Regions from separate parts of the Sinobaca sp. H24 genome, predicted to be linked through region 1. Evidence: riboswitches for the same ligand, from Rfam matches in the RefSeq annotation. Region 1 holds a riboswitch; each other region holds the start of a gene.
The links. Region 1 has a riboswitch for cobalamin ahead of MMY81_RS13475 (ABC transporter substrate-binding protein). Riboswitches for the same ligand answer to the same signal wherever they lie in the genome.
Positions count from the first base shown of each region.

Region 2: it holds a riboswitch for cobalamin, as region 1 does, so the genes downstream of both, metE (5-methyltetrahydropteroyltriglutamate--homocysteine S-methyltransferase) here and MMY81_RS13475 (ABC transporter substrate-binding protein) in region 1, are expected to answer to the same signal.
Region 3: it holds a riboswitch for cobalamin, as region 1 does, so the genes downstream of both, MMY81_RS04305 (ABC transporter substrate-binding protein) here and MMY81_RS13475 (ABC transporter substrate-binding protein) in region 1, are expected to answer to the same signal.

Region 1 is NZ_JALBWT010000009.1:38,365-44,021, forward strand. It holds partial or broken gene MMY81_RS13460 (ATP-binding protein) at 1-1,207, shown strand, start outside; gene MMY81_RS13465 (class I SAM-dependent methyltransferase) at 1,191-1,922, shown strand; cobalamin riboswitch at 1,991-2,175, shown strand; partial or broken gene MMY81_RS13475 (ABC transporter substrate-binding protein) at 2,352-3,327, shown strand; gene MMY81_RS13480 (FecCD family ABC transporter permease) at 3,305-4,363, shown strand; gene MMY81_RS13485 (ABC transporter ATP-binding protein) at 4,368-5,120, shown strand; gene MMY81_RS13490 (adenosylcobinamide amidohydrolase) at 5,209-5,657, shown strand, end outside.
Region 2 is NZ_JALBWT010000001.1:240,632-246,288, forward strand. It holds partial or broken gene MMY81_RS01380 (ribonucleoside-diphosphate reductase subunit alpha) at 1-1,224, opposite strand, end outside; partial or broken gene metE (5-methyltetrahydropteroyltriglutamate--homocysteine S-methyltransferase) at 1,242-3,509, opposite strand; cobalamin riboswitch at 3,677-3,872, opposite strand; gene fdhA (formaldehyde dehydrogenase, glutathione-independent) at 4,079-5,290, opposite strand.
Region 3 is NZ_JALBWT010000002.1:215,676-221,332, reverse strand. It holds gene cbiB (adenosylcobinamide-phosphate synthase CbiB) at 1-785, opposite strand, end outside; gene MMY81_RS04315 (heme ABC transporter ATP-binding protein) at 814-2,262, opposite strand; gene MMY81_RS04310 (FecCD family ABC transporter permease) at 2,267-3,325, opposite strand; gene MMY81_RS04305 (ABC transporter substrate-binding protein) at 3,303-4,295, opposite strand; cobalamin riboswitch at 4,475-4,659, opposite strand; gene MMY81_RS04300 (class I SAM-dependent methyltransferase) at 4,716-5,462, opposite strand; gene MMY81_RS04295 (ATP-binding protein) at 5,474-5,657, opposite strand, start outside.

The DNA of each region.
Region 1 (5,657 bases):
GGAAAATGAGGCAGCTTGCTCTGGATGTTGTTAAAGGGGATTTCGAGACCAAAGTACCAGTCATCTCCAATGATGAGATCGGACAGCTTGGTAATGCGTTCAATCGGATGAGACGGAAATTAAATCAAAATATTACCGAACTCAATCAGGAGAAAGAGCAGCTCAGCCGTATCCTTCTGAGCATGGCGGATGGAGTCATCACTATTGACCGCAAAGGCGCTATTGTTCTGACTAATCCGCCTGCTGACGGTTTCTGCTGGCACTTGAATATCAAAATGAGCAGGAGGGCAAAACAACTCCTCTGCCTAAAGAAATGAAAAAAATATTTCAACAGGTGGTCGGCATGGAACAGGAGCAGCTTTCCGAAATAGATGTACAGGGCCGCAGCTATGCTGTACTAATGACGCCATTATATGATGAAGCGTTTGTCAGAGGTGCTGTAGCGGTGATACGGGACATGACGGAAGAAAGACAGCATGATAAGCTTCGTAAAGACTTTATCGCGAATGTCTCCCATGAACTCAGAACACCGATATCTATGCTGCAGGGCTACAGCGAGGCCATCGTAGACGGCATTGCAGCAACAGAAGAAGAGAAAAAGAGATAGGCCAGATTATTTATGAAGAGTCACTGAGGATGGGGCGTCTTGTTAATGAAACTGCTGGACCTGGCCCGTATGGAAGCAGGATATCTTCACCTGGAAAAGAATGGATGGACGTTAAAGCTTTAACGGAAAAAATGGAAAAGAAATTTCAAGGGCTTTCCTCAGAAGCAGAGCTGACGCTGGAGTCTTCTGTAAAAGGAGATGAACCATTTATTCTGGCGGATGCTGATCGAATAGAGCAGGTGTTAACAAACCTCGTGCATAATGCGATCCGGCATACTGAAGCCGGGGGCGCGTTCTTTGGAAATGTCGAACAGCTCCGACGGTTTATCCGCCGCTGTCGTTGACAATGGCACGGGAATACCTGATGAAGATCTGCCATTTATTTTTGAAAGGTTTTATAAAGCGGATAAAGCGCGGACGCGGAGCAAGGGAGGTACCGGACTTGGTCTGGCTATCGCCAAGAATATCGTAGAAGCACATGGTGGATACATTGCTGCGCAGAGCAGAATGAATGAGGGAACGACCTTTCGTTTTTATATCCCTTCTGATAATGAAAAAATGAAGAATGGTAGGAGGGGAAAAAATGAAAGCCTGGTTTGAGGAGCATTTTCAAGAGGATTATTTAAAAGTATATGACCATCGGGATGAAACAAAAGCGGCTGGAGAACTTCAGTCGCTGATGTCTTACATGCCTATGGAAAAAGGAATGAAGGCTGTCGATTTATGCTGTGGAAATGGAAGACACGCCAGGTGGCTCGGCAGAAAGGGAATTGATGTCACAGGAATTGACCTCTCCCCGGCGCTCTTAAAGAAGGCCATTGATCTTACAAATGATCTTCCTGTTCAGTACAGACGCGCCGATATCCGGACTGTTGATATTAAACAGGAATTCGAGGCCGCATTTAACGTGTTTACAAGCTTCGGTTATTTTCTTGAAGATGAAGAAAATGAACTTGTTTTTCAAAAAGCATCTGATGCGCTGCTTCCCGGCGGATGGTTTTTATTTGATTATTTAAACCCTTCGTATGTCCGTGAAAATCTTATTGCACACGATGAAACGGAAAAAGACGGTATGATCGTCATTCAGGAAAGACATGCCGGCAGGGATTATGTCGAAAAGAAGATTACAATTAAAGAAGATGGAGCAGAAAGACGATATGTAGAGCGGGTTAAGCTTTATGAGGAAGAACAGCTGCGTCGCATGCTCGAACGATATCAGCTTGAACCTGTACATTTCTTCGGGGATTATAATGCGGCTGCATACGATTACAGCAGATCTCCCCGGCAGATTTTTATTTGCCGGAAAAAAGGATAAGTGATTTGCTCGATAATTGCTGTGCATCGAACACTGATAATGTATACTAAAGAAGATTGTCCTAATAAATAGAATATACTATATATGGTCGGAAAGAATATTCTTTCCGTTAAAAGGGAAACCGGTGAAATGCCGGTACGGTCCCGCCACTGTAAGTGCAGCTTTCAAAGAAGCAGTCCACTGTTCTGTAAGAACGGGAAGGATCTTTGAATTGGGCATAAGTCAGGATACCTGCCATATATGTAATCGGTGCTGCACTCTCGGGGATAAGAGGATGCCGGATATAAAGCGTTTTGGCTGCGTGCGGCCGCTGCGTATGTCCGCTCTTTCCATTTCAGGGAAGAGCTTTTCTTATTATCTTACATAGAGCTCAATGAAAAGTACTGGCATTCTGGATTTGCAGGATATACCAACTTAGGGGGAAATGATATGAAAAAAGCGCTATTGTTAACAATGACGGTTGGAATGGCAGCAGGGCTTGCTGCCTGCGGCGGTGAAACAGAAGAAGGACAAGAACAGGAAAACGCTGAAGAAGAAAACACGAGCAGGCGGAAGGATATCCTGTAACCGTGACCGACGGCATGGGAGAAGAAGTAACGATTGAAGAAGAACCTGAAATATTGTCAGTCTGCTGCCAAGTAATACAGAAATCGCATTTGCTCTCGGACTGGAAGATCAGATCGTTGGCGTGACTGATTTTGATACGTATCCGGAAGAAGCTCAGGAAAAACAGAGTGTAGGCGGACTCGATTTTGATGTAGAAACAGTTCTCTCTCTCGAGCCGGATCTTATTTTGACCGATTCTTCTGCTGCACAGAATTCTGAAGAGGGGTTGAATCAGCTTGAAGAAGCGGGGGCAGAGATTCTTATCGTAAATGATGCTACGTCATTTGAAGAGACATACGATACGATCGATATGATTGGTCAGGCTACCGGAACAGAGGAAGAAGCTTCCACTATAGTGGAAACGATGCAGGAAGACGTGGCCTCTATTGAAGAAACAGCCTCTGAAATTTCTGAGGAAGACCGCAAAACCGTCTGGGTGGAAGTAGATGCGCCGCCGCCTGATATCTATACTACGGACAAAATACGTTTATGGATGAAATGCTTGATATCATTCAGGCTGATAATGCGGCTGCCGAAGAAGAGGGCTGGGTTCCTTATACAGAAGAGATGCTGTGGCCTCAACCCGGATGTTATCGTTACAACATACGGATTTAGAGTGGAAAATTCTACGGAGAACATCTTAAACCGCGATGGCTGGTCTGATGTGCCTGCAGTAGAAAATGAAGAAGTTTATGATTTAGAGAGCGATCTGGTAAGCCGCCCGGGACCACGTTTAACAGATGGTCTGCAGCATATGGCAGAAGTGGTGTATCCGGATGTCTTTACTGAAGAGCAGTAAGCCGGCTGCTTATATTGCAGCTCTGGCATTTTTAGCAGCGAGTATTGTAGTAGGGGTTTCTGTTGGAAGTGTGCAGGTGCCATTTGCAACAAGTGCAGAAATTATCGGGCGTACCGCGCTCGGCCTCGACTTCCCGCCTCATCTGGATACAACGTTTGTTAATATTATTAAAGAAATAAGGCTGCCTAGAGTTTTGTTAGCGGTTCTTGTAGGGGCAGGGCTTGCAATCGCAGGCGCTGCCTTTCAAGGATTATTAAAAAACCCATTGGCGGACCCTTATACTCTAGGTGTATCTTCAGGTTCTTCTCTTGGGGCGGTAACAGTTATATTTTTAGGTCTTTCGATTCCTGGACTCGGTCGGTTTACCCTGCCGGCTGTCAGCGTTTTGTTTGGAATGATTACGCTCTTGCTTCTGCTTGGGTTTGTTAAAGCGATTGAGCGCAGCCTTTCCACAGAAACGATTATTTTAGCAGGCATCATTTTTAGTTCATTTTTAGGTTCGTTAATATCATTGATGATTGCTTTAACAGGAGATGAGCTCAGACAGATTATCAGCTGGCTTATGGGAAGTGTGGCGATGAGAGGGTGGGAATACGTAGGATTGATTCTGCCTTTCTTTATCGTAGGCTGCCTGATTTTATTATGGAATGCGAAAGAGCTGAATGCGCTTGTTTTTGGAGAAGAAACGGCAAAGACGCTGGGAGTGAATACAAAAGTCCGGCGAATGGCGATATTAGCTGCCGCTTCTATTATTACCGGTTCGGCAGTGGCAGTATCTGGAACTATTGGATTTGTTGGGCTCGTTGTACCTCATTTAACCCGATTGATCTGGGGCCCGGATCACAGGCATTTGCTGCCGCTTTCGATGCTTATCGGCGGAGGGTTTCTGGCACTGACAGATCTGCTGGCCCGTACGATTATTGCACCGACGGAGCTTCCGATTGGTGTTATTACGGCAGTAGCAGGGGCTCCGGTTTTTGGACTGCTGCTTTTCCAACAGCGGCGTCTGTCAAGACAAATTGGAAAAAGGAGGTAGACAGATGCTGTTTGACGTTCATCAGCTCACGGCTGGATACGGTGGAGAAGATGTTATTAAAGACATTTCCTTAACGGTACAAGAGCATGAAATTTTTGGTATTATCGGTCCGAACGGCAGTGGAAAGTCAACCCTTCTTAAATGTATGTACCGCGGACTTGAAACGGATTCCGGATCTATTGAAATAGACGGTCGTGCGCTTTTGACCTATTCCAATAAAGATCTTGCTAAAAAAATTGCCGTTCTTCCCCAGCACACGGAAACAACTTTTTCCTATACGGCCAGGCAGGTCGTGGAACTTGGCCGCTATCCGCATCAAAGCGGCTGGTTCAACAACACTAAAATAGAAGACAAGAGAATCGTGGACAAGGCAATGCAGGAAACAAGAGTAGAATCCTTTGCAGATCTTCCAATGGAAACACTAAGCGGAGGTGAAAAACAGCGGGTGCTTTTAGCCCGTGCTCTTGCGCAGGAGCCCCAGATTCTCCTTCTGGATGAGCCGACAAATCATTTGGATATTTCTCATCAAATGAATCTGCTTAATACACTTAGGGAATGGACCAGCGCGGGCAAAATAACCGTCGTAGCTATACTGCATGATTTGAATATGGCAGCGATGTTTTGTGACCGCCTGATGCTTCTTGATGAAGGCAGGGATGCAGGAACGGGTAAACCAGGAACTGTGCTGAAAAAAGATAAAATTGAGGAGGTTTACGCGGCTTCGGTTAACCGAAAAAGCCCATCCTGCTGTTCCTAGTCCGCTAATTACGTTAACACCAAACGCTGCAAAGGATAAAGAGGAAGCCGCTATCGACCGGATGGAGATCCAGCGAAGCCGGGATTTTGTGAAGATATCATCTGAAGACTACTGGAAAACGTTCTCCTCTTCAATTATCGGGGAAGGTTTTGGCTGGCACAAAGTATTCGTGAACCGCCATGTGTCGCTTGATTATAATATCGATGATGCAAAACAGGAATATATTGATTATATGAAAACACATCAGATTGACCCGGACGAAGCAGTGGGCATGATGACGGCGGCCAGGCTGGAAAACGGCAGAGAAACGAGAAGAATGGTTGAAGGAGCCGATGTCTGGGTGATGGCTACGGCAGGAGTGTCCAACGCCCTCGATGCTTCACGGGCATACGAGCAGCATATGCAAATGGAAATAGGCACAATAAATATTTGGATATTCGTCGATGGACGTCTTCCGGAAGCTGCGTTTGCCCAGGTTATGATGACAGCAACCGAAGCAAAAACAAGGGCGCTGATGGATAGAAATGTTAAAGACCA
Region 2 (5,657 bases), on a different contig from region 1:
TTTCATAATTTCAATAGCCGGAATACGCTCTCTTGAAATATCAGGGTGGTCCATACACTGCTGATACTTTTCGCGGAACGACCCTTTGCCTTCTTTTTCATCATAAAAGTCTTCAAGAGACCAGCCCATTACTTTTTCCACTTCATGAGGATCAAACAGATACCAGTCTTCGCGGCTTTCTACCTTTTCCATGAACAGATCAGGAAGGCAGACTCCTGTGAATATATCGTGAGTACGCATCCGCTCGTCTCCTGAGCTTCACATCAAGGAATTCAAGAATATCTTTATGCCATACGTCCAGGTAAACAGCAAATGCGCCCTGGCGCTGGCCGAGCTGGTCTACGGAAACAGCTGTATTATTCAACTGTTTCATCCAGCCCATAATCCCGCCGGCGACACCTTTATATCCTTTAATATCAGAACCGCGGCTGCGCAGCTTCCCGAAATAGATTCCTACGCCTCCACCATTTTTAGAAAGGTTGGCCACATCTGTATTGGAGTCAAAAATACTGCGCAGGCTGTCGTCTACTGTATCAATAAAGCAGGAGCTCAGCTGACCGACATTTTTCCCTGCATTAGCAAGCGTTGGTGTAGCAACAGTCATATAAAGATTAGACAGCGCCCAGTAAGCTTCTTTTACCATATGAAGACGATTATCCTTTGGCTCTTCAATCATCAGCTTCATTGCAATTACCATGAAGCGCTCCTGAGGCAGCTCATAAACGTTTTTACTTTTGTCGCTTGCCAGGTACTTATGGGCAAGAGTCAGCACACCGACATATGTGAACAGTTCATCTCGTTCCGGCTTAATCGCCTGCTCGAGTTCGATGATTTCTTCTTTGGAATAATCGCGTAAAAGCGTACTATCGTATACTCCTTTGCTTCCAAGTGTCTTTAACAGGCCGTAAAGCGAACCGTATTTATCTTCTGCGTCATACGCCCTGTTTTTGGCAGCTTCTTTATACAGCTTCTTTAGATAAATTCGTGCAGCTACATAAGTCCACTGCGGACCGTTTCTGTCGATTCTCTCGGAAGCCTGCAGTGTAAGAAGCTGGGTAATCTGATCAGCTGAATAGCTGTCTTTATAAGACACGTTGGAAACAACGGCTTCTCTTCTTTATCCAAATCTGGAAATCCATCTGTCACTTCGTCTATATAGGCTTCCAGTCTTTGCTTTTCAAAAGCCAGGGTGCGGCTGCCGTTATCTTTAAATATTACTGTCATTCTACACTCTCCTTAGTTCACTTCCTGCGTCCATCTTCCCGGACGAGGCGGGCGGCTTCTGTCATATTCTTTAATGCATCTACTGTTTCCGGAATGTCTCTTGTTTTAGTCCGCAGTCTGGATTAATCCAGAAAAGGGATGGCGGCAGTACCTGCAGGGCGCGGTCAATCATCTGCAGCATCTCCTTGGTGTCCGGTACTCTTGGGGCTGTGGATATCATAAACCCCGAGGCCGATACCTTTGTCATAAACCGCCGTCTCAAATGCCTCAATAAGTTCGCCGTGGCTTCTTGATGTTTCGATGGAAATAACATCTGCATCCATAGCGCGTATCGATTCAATCATATCCTGGAATTCGCTGTAGCACATGTGCGTATGAATCTGTGTTGTGTTTTTAACGTTGGATGTAGCCAGACGGAAGGCACGAACGGCCCAGTCAAGATAGTCTTCGTGCTCGCTGTGTTTCAGCGGCAGGCCTTCACGGATAGCAGGCTCATCTACTTGAATCATTTCAATGCCGGCTTTCTCAAGAGCCTCTACTTCTTTGCTCAGCGCTGCGGCGATCTGATTTGTCACGTCGCGTTCTTCCATATCATCTCGGACAAAAGACCATTGCAGGATAGTGACCGGTCCGGTAAGCATGCCTTTCATCGGTTTGTCCGTCAGAGACTGCGCGTACTCGGATTCTTTCACTGTCATCGGCTCTGTCCATTCTACATCTCCATAAATAACAGGAGGCTTTACGCAGCGGGATCCATAGGACTGTACCCAGCCATAGGCGGTAAAGGCAAAGCCTTCCAGTTTCTCCCCGAAGAATTCAACCATATCATTGCGCTCAAACTCTCCGTGCACGTAAACATCCAGGCCAATGTCTTCTTGAATGTGCACCCATTCTTTAATCTTATCGTTAATAAATGTATCGTATTCTTCTTTTGAGATCGTTCCTTTTTTCACGCTCTCTGGCTACACGAACTTCTTTCGTCTGCGGAAAGCTGCCTATTGTAGTAGTAGGAAACAGCGGAAGCTGCCATTTTTCCTGCTGGACGGCGCGGCGCTCGCTGAAAGCTGCCGGCCTTGAGGAAGGAATGCTCTCTGTAACAGATTCAGGCGCTTTTGTTCTCCACTCCGATTCTGCCAAAGCTTTAACGGCACGATTGCTTTTCTGAAGAACTTCCGTGTTCCCCTCACTTAATGCCGTGCGTAAATCTTTAATTTCGTCCAGCTTTTCGTTCGCAAAAGAAAGAGCTTCCTGTAATACAGGGTTAAGCTTCGTTTCATTCTGAACGGTAACTGGAACGTGCTGCAGGCTGCAGGACGGCTGAATCCAAATCCGGTCTGATGACACGGCTTTTTGTATGGTTTGGATATCTACGCTCTTTTTTTATACCGTCGCTTTTCCAAATGTTTCTTCCATCAATAATGCCGGCTCCAATTATTTTATCTTCAAATCCATGAGTACGGAGAGACTCCGTATTCTTTTCCTTACCATGCACAAAATCAAGTCCTATACCGGCGACAGGGAGGGCAGTGATCTTCTCGTAATGGTCCACACCTTCGAAATATGTCTGCAGCATAATAGAAATTCCCGGTACTTCGTCTGCAAAAAAGACGATAGGCCTTCTCCAGGTGGAGAATATCTTGCTCCGGAAAGGAAGCTACCAGCGAAGGCTCATCCATTTGAACCCATTGCACGCCTTCCTGCTTCAGTTCCTGAAGAACCTGTACATATAAAGGAAGAAGCTGATCAAGCAGCTTTCCGAAATCTGCCTCATCATATCCTTTCGCTAGCTTTAAAAAGGTAATAGGGCCGATAATAACCGGCTTTCCTTCTATTCCAAGCTCCTGCTTTGCCTGGCGATACGCTTCAAGCGGTATATTTTTTGTCAGACGGGGCACCGCATGTTCCATTTCCGGCACAATATAGTGGTAATTCGTGTTAAACCATTTGGTCATTTCAGAAGCCTGAGCATGTTCTGACCCTCTTGCCATAGCAAAATAGGCACTATCAGGTATTTCGTTGCTGAACGATCCAAATCGTTCCGGCACGATATTAAACATAACCGACATATCAAGCATCTGGTCATAATAAGTAAAGTCATTTACGGGAATCCAATCAATTCCACGCTGCTGCTGTTTAGCAAGAGACTCCAGGCGGAGCTTTTTCATTTCCGCTTTCCATTCTTCGTGCGTTATGTTCTTTTTCCAAAATGATTCCAGTGCTTTTTTCCATTCTCTGTTCTCTCCAAGCCTCGGATAGCCGAGGCTGCTTGTTGTCCATGTGCTCATTTGTACAATATCCTCCCTTTTTTACTAGTCCTAAAGCGTTTCTAATACGCCCATGTCATAAAAAAGGAGTATTTCTGCTCTGCACTAAGGGAGAGTGCATAAAGAAATACCCCCGGGTCGTATATGACACGCTCAGGAACACCCGTCCTATCTCCCGTAGGTAAAAATCGGTGTTGGTAAAATAGGCAGGTCTCCTGGCTCCAGCGTCATCATCACAGCAGGCCTTCCCGGGGCATCAGCTCCCAGTGGCACATAATAACTATGACTCCTCTGTTACAGTGGCGGGACCGCGACGGCTTTGCACCGTTCTTCCCTTTTCAGTCTGATATTGAAAATCAGAGCACCTATTTCCACTAATATGGTTTTGTTGTAGACAAACTATATCTTTTTTGAAGCAGCGTGTCAAGGCATGTCTGCTTCATATTTATGTAAAAAGGCGTAAATATAGCATATATTGAATAAAATAATTTTTTTCGTCCATATTTAGTGTTAAGTATCCCGATATAATTACTTAGTATTGAGCAGAACAAAAGCAGCAGGAAGGACCTGCTGCTTTTGTAATATTCGTATTATTGTTTGACGGATCCATGAGGGTCAATAACAAATTTTTTCGCTACACCACTGTCGAAATCCTGATAGCCGTGAGGGGCCTCATCCAGATTAATCAGCGTTGCATTAACAGCTTTTGCAATTTCCGCCTTACCGGACATAATCGCCTTCATTAAATCACGGTTATACTGCATAGCCGGTGTCTGACCAGTTACAAACGTATGGGCTTTGGCCCAGCCAAGACCAAACCTTACTTTAAGAGAACCTACTTTTGAATCCTCATCTGAAGCACCTGGATCTTCCGTTACGTATAAACCGGGAATTCCAAGCTTCCCTCCAACACGTGTTACATCCATGATAGTATTCAACACAATGGCCGGCTGCTCTCCTCCGCCTTCTCCATGTCCGGATGCTTCAAATCCTACGGCATCGACCGCGCAGTCGACTACAGGCTCTCCAAGAAGCTGATCAATCTGCTCTCCCAGATTATCATGCTGTCTCAAGTTCACTGTTTCGCATCCAAAGCTTCTTGCCTGCTTAAGCCGATCTTCGTTCAGATCGCCGACAATAACGGTAGAGGCTCCCAGAAGCTGTGCAGAGTGGGCAGCTGCAAGTCCTACCGGTCCTGCGCCTGCAATATATACAGTGGACCCGGTTCGTACTCCGGCTGAATATACGCCATGATAGCCGGTTGGGAAAATATCCGACAGCATCGTAAGGTCCATTATTTTCTCCATTGCCAGATCTTTATCCGGAAACTTCAGCAGCTGAAAATCAGCATAAGGAACCATAACATATTCCGATTGGCCGCCGACCCAGCCGCCCATATCTACGTATCCATAGGCACCGCCCGGTCGTTCCGGATTTACATTCAGGCAGACGTGCGTATTCTGTTCTTTACACATCTGGCACCTTCCGCATGCAATATTGAAAGGCACAGAGCAGAGATCGCCTTTTTTAATAAACTCCACGTCTCTGCCTACTTCAATAACTTCGCCCGTTATTTCATGGCCGAGCGCGAGCCCTTCCGGTGCCGTAGTACGTCCTCTTACCATATGCTGATCGCTTCCGCATATATTGGTTGTTACAACTTTCAGGATAACTCCATGCTCACACTTTCTCCCTACGTTAGATTTAGGAACGCCGGGACCCTCTTTTAAAATAAGTTCAGGGTAGCCAATATCCTCAATTTCTACTTTTCCTTTTCCACGATAGACAACTGCTTTGTTCATATGAATCCGTCCCTTCTTTTTGCTTTATGCTTTCCAGGAGTTTCTTTTCACATGTAGTAGGTTTAAAACCACGACGTTGATGACGGGATATATAGAAAAATGAAGATGAAGCTGAAAATGTTCTGGAAGCATCACCCCTCTCAATATTCAGTAAAACGTAATCATTCTTTTTTAATATATTAAAAATTCAGACTATTTACACGAGTCAAAAATAAAGCGCTATCACTATTGTAATGGATTTTCCTTTTTTTAGCGACCTTTTGTTCAGGGCTTTTTTATTTTTACCCATATAAAATAAGTATTGGCAATGTTTCAAGAAGAATAGACTTTTGAAAGGATGTTTGTTATTTTAATTAAGGCCCTTTGT
Region 3 (5,657 bases), on a different contig from region 1:
AACAATACCGCAGACATTGCTGATTCTCCAAAACCTGCGTTTGGACTTTCGTGCAGCCGGGCGTGTTCGACCGTATCTTTCCATGTTTTTAGAAGCGTCTGTCTCTGCAGCCACAATGAACTGAATCCCATAAGAACAGCGGTCAGCCGGGCAGGCAGTAAATTCAGGAGATCATCTGTTTTTGCGGCACCAAAGCCAAAAGAAGCATGTTTTTCTGTTTTATAGCCAATCATCGCATCTGCTGTATTAAAAAAGCGATAAAAAACAGCAAGAGGAGCGCCGCCCAACAGTGCATAAAAGAGCGGGGCCGTTACGCTGTCGGAAGCATTTTCTCCTGTACTCTCTACGACAGAACGGGACATCTCTTTTTCCGTCATAGCCGATGTATCTCTGGACACAATGTAAGACGTTAACAGCCTTGCTTTTTCCAGATTGCCTTTGGCCAGTTCCTGATGGATGTCTGCTGCCGAACGCTTCATGCTTCTTCCGCCTATCATCAGCCATATAATTACAGCTTCCAATGCAACGCCTGCTGTCGGGGCCAGAGCATATGATAGACTGGTCATGGCAAAAGCCCCCGCTGTTAAACTTAAAGCTGCGATATAAATACATACGATTCCTTTTATTTTTTTCGTCTGCTCAGATCCCCTGTTTCCATGCTTATCCAGTAAAGAAAGGACTTTTCCCATTATAATAACGGGATGCCAGCCTTTATGCGGATCACCAAACAGCTGGTCAAGCAAATAGGCAGCGGTCACCGCCGTTAAATGGAAGACTACTATCATAACGTTAAAAGCCTCTTTCTAAAGGTTTCTATTTTTCCAGCGCATTATACACACTGTCATAAACTGCTTTAGCCACGTGTCTGCCCAGGACAGTAGCCGTGCCGCCGTAAGGATGATGCATACCTTTCTGCGTAGCCGCCACCATCAGGCTGTCTGTCGACGTTCCCGTTGCCATTGTTCCTGACACCGCATCCTTAATATCCCGGTCCAGAAGCGCTCTCGTTTTTGCTTCAGTCGCTGTCATCATGACCTGGGCAAATGCCGCCTCCGGAAGCCGGCCATCTATAAATATCCAAATGTTGATTGTTCCTATTTCCATAGGCACATGCTGTTCGTATGCCCGGGAAGCATCGAGAGCATTGGAAACGCCGGCCGTTGCCATGACCCAGACATCGGCTCCTTCTATCGTTCTTCTTGTATCCCTGCCATTTTCCAGTCTGGCCGCTGTCATCATTCCCACTGCTTCGTCCGGGTCAATCTTTTTGTGTTTCATATAATCAATATATTCCTGCCTGGCATCATCTATATTGTAATCAAGGGCTACGTGGCGGTTTACAAATACTTTGTGCCAGCCGAATCCTTCTCCAATAATAGAGGAAGAAAATGTTTTCCAATAATCGCCGGACGTTATTTTTACAAGGTCTGCGCTCCGCTCTACCCCCATCCTGTCGATTGCTGCTTCATCGATGCCCGGACCGGGCTTTGGAGTTAATGTAATCAGGGGACTGGGAACAGCCGGATGAGACTTCCGATGTACGGATGCCGAATAAACCTGTTCGATTTTATCCTTTTTCAGTACAGCTCCCGGCTTGCCGGTACCCGTGTCCCGTCCTTCGTGAAGCAGCATGAGCCGGTCACAGAACATAGCAGCCATATTCAAATCGTGCAGAATGGCCACTACCGTTATTTTTTTGGAACTGGTCCACTCACGGAGGGTATTAAGCAAATTCATTTGATGGGAAATATCCAGATGATTGGTCGGCTCATCCAAAAGCAGAATCTGCGGCTCCTGGGCAAGGGCCCTGGCCAACAGCACCCGTTGTTTTTCTCCTCCGCTCAGAGTTTCCATAGGCAGATCTGCAAATGCCTCTACCTTTGTTTCCTGCATTGCCTCATCGACAATTCTTTTATCTTCCGCTTTAGCATTGTTAAACCAGCCGCCCTGGTGCGGGTAGCGCCCCAGTTCTACAACCTGCCTTGCTGTATAGGAAAACGTTGTTTCCGTATGCTGGGGCAGAACGGCAATTCTTTTGGCAAGTTCTTTATTGGAGAAGGCCGAAACGGGCCGGCCCTCTACTTCAATAGCTCCGGATTCAGTCGGGAGTCCACGGTACATACATTTAAGAAGAGTTGACTTTCCGCTGCCGTTCGGACCAATAATGCCGAAAATTTCATGTTCTTTTACAGCCAGGGAAATATTTTTAATGACAGCTTCTCCACCATATCCTGCCGTAAGCTGATGAACGTTAAGCAGCATCTGTCTACCTCCTTTTTCCAATTTGTCTTGTCAGACGTCTCTGCTGGAAAAGCAGAAGCCCGAATACCGGCGCACCGGCTACCGCCGTTATGACTCCTATCGGCAGTTCTGTCGGCGCGATAATCGTACGGGCCAGCAGATCCGTAAGTGCCAGAAATCCACCGCCGATCAGCATAGAGAGCGGCAGCAGGTGGCGGTGATCCGGTCCCCAGATGAGACGGGTCAGATGGGGTATAACAAGTCCGACAAATCCGATGGTTCCGGATACCGCTACGGCAGAGCCGGTAATAATCGAAGCCGCGGCTAATATTGCCAACCGCCGGACTTTTGTATTCACTCCGAGCGTTTTCGCCGTTTCTTCTCCAAAAACGAGAGCGTTCAGCTCTTTGGCATTCCACAATAAGATAAGACAGCCCACGATAAAAAACGGCAGAATCAGCCCTACATATTCCCATCCTCTCATCGCCACGCTGCCCATGATCCAGCTGATAATCTGACGAAGTTCATCGCCTGTCAGGGCAATCATTAACGATATTAACGAGCCTAAGAACGAGCTGAAGATAATACCGGCTAGAATAATCGTCTCCGTGGAAAGGCTTCGTTCAATTGCTTTTACAAAACCGAGCAGCAGCAGAAGTGTGATCATGCCAAACAGAACGCTCACTGCCGGAAGAGTAAAACGGCCAAGTCCCGGTATGGAAAGTCCTAAAAACAACACGGTAACCGCTCCCAGGGAAGAACCTGACGAAACGCCGAGCGTGTAGGGGTCGGCAAGCGGATTTTTCAATAATCCTTGAAAGGCAGCGCCTGCAATTGCAAGCCCTGCCCCTACAAGAACCGCTAACAAAACCCTAGGCAGCCTTATTTCTTTAATAATATTTACGAATGTAGTATCAAGGTGAGATGGAAAATCAAGTCCGAGAGCTGTCCGCCCTATAATTTCTGCACTTACGAAAAATGGTACCTGAACACTTCCTACCGAAACCCCGACTACAATACTTGCGACTAGAAATACAAAGGCTGCAATATAGGCTGCCGGCTTACTGTTCTTCAGTAAAGACATCCGGATACACCACTTCTGCCATCTGCTGCAGACCGTCTGTCAACCTTGGTCCCGGACGGCTTACAAGATCGCTGTCTAAATCATGTACTTCTTCACTTTCAACAGCAGGAACATCCGACCACCCGTCGCGATTTAAAATATTTTCTGTGGAATTCTCCACCCTGAAGCCGTACGTGGTAACGATAACATCCGGGTTCAGTGCAACAACATCCTCTTCTGTGTAAGGGACCCAGCCTTCTTCTTCAGCAGCTGCGTTATCAGCCTGAATAATATCAAGCATTTCATCCATAAATGTATTCTGTCCGGTAGTAAAGATATTCGGCGGCGCGTCTACTTCCACCCAGACGGTTTTACGGTCTTCCTCGGAAATGGCAGAAGCTGTCTCTTCGATAGAAGCGACGTCTTCTTCCATTGTTTCTACTATAGAAGAGGCTTCTTCCTCTGTCCCTGTAGCCTGGCCGATCATATTGATTGTATTATACGTCTCTTCAAATGAAGTAGCATCGTTTACTACAAGAATTTCTGCTCCCGCTTCTTCAAGCTGGTTTAATCCTTCTTCTGAATTCTGGACAGCAGATGAATCAGTTAAAATAAGATCGGGTTCAAGAGAAAGAACTGTTTCGACGTCAAAATCGAGACCGCCTACACTTTGTTTTTCCTGAGCTTCTTCCGGGTACGTATCAAAATCTGTTACTCCTACTATCTGATCTCCGAGTCCCAGCGCAAAAGCAATTTCTGTATTACTTGGCAGCAGGCTGACAATATTCTCCGGCTCTTCTTCAATCGTTATTTCTTCTCCCATTCCGTCTGTGATCGTTACGGGATAACCTTCTGCCTGTTCTGAACTTTCCTGCTCTGAACTTTCCTGCTCTGAACTCTCCTGGCCTTGTTCTTCTTCCGTTTCTCCGCCGCAGGCAGCAAGTGCAGCTGCCATTCCAGCGGTCATTGTTAGTAAAAGTGCTTTTTTCATATTGGTTTCCCCCTTGTGTAGTATGTCCTAAAAATCCAGAAAAATCAGGAGCCTGTCGTTAAGCTCTATGTAAGATAATAAGAAAAGCTCTTCCCTGAAATGGGAAGAGCGGATAAGCGTTCCAGCTTTAAGCAGCTGAACCATATTATATCCGGCATCCTCTTATCCCCGAGAGTGCAGCACCGATTACATATATGGCAGGTATCCTGACTTATGCCCAATTCAAAGATCCTTCCCGTTCATACAGAACAGTGGACTGCTTCTTTGAAAGCTGCACTTACAGTGGCGGGACCGTACCGGCATCTCACCGGTTTCCCTTTTAACGGAAAGAGCACTCTTTCCGACCATATACATGATATTCTATTCATTTATAAGGACAATCCTCTATAGTATACATCATCAGCCCGCGATACACAGCAATTATTGGGAGGATTCCTCCCCTTTTTTCCGGCAGATAAAAATCTGCCGCGGTGACCTGCTGTTATCATATTCCGCAGCGCTGTAATCCCCAAAGAAATACACCGGTTCGAGATCATATCTTTGCAGCATCTGCCTGAGCTGATGCTGTTCATAGAGTTTGACCCGTTCTACATATCTTCTTTCCGTTCCGTTTTCCTTGATCGTAATTTTTTTCTCCACATAGTCCTGCCCGGCACGCCGTTCCTGAAGGACCGTCATGCCGTCCCGTTCCGATTCATCAAAGGGGACAAGGTTTTTACGGACATAAGCGGGATTTAAATAATCAAACAAAAACCACCCGCCCGGTATTAACGCATCGGCTGCCTTTTGAAAGACCAGCTCATTTTCTTCATCTTCGAGAAAATAGCCAAAGCTTGTAAATACGTTAAACGCTGCTTCAAATTCCTGTTTGAGCTCCACCGTACGAATATCTGCGCGTCTGTACTGTACCGGAAGGTCATTTGTGAGATCGATGGCTTTTTTCAAAAGCGCCGGGGATAGGTCAATTCCTGTTACATCAATGCCTTTTCTGCCCAGCCATCTGGCGTGCCTGCCGTTTCCACAGCACAAATCAACTGCTTTCATTCCTTTTCTCATCGGCATATAGGACATAAGCGACTGCAGTTCTCCGGCCGCTTTCGCTTCATCCCGGTGGTCGTAGACTTTTAGATAATCTTCCTGAAAGTGTTCCTCAAACCAGGCTTTCATTTCTTTCCCTCCTATTGTTCTTCATTTTTTTCATAATCAGAAGGGATATAAAAACGAAACGTGGTTCCCTCATTCATTCTGCTCTGGGCTGCTATATAACCGCCATGGGCTTCCACGATATTTTTGGCGATGGCCAGGCCAAGTCCGGTGCCGCCCTTGCTGCGGGTCCGCGCTTTATCTGCTTTATAAAAACGT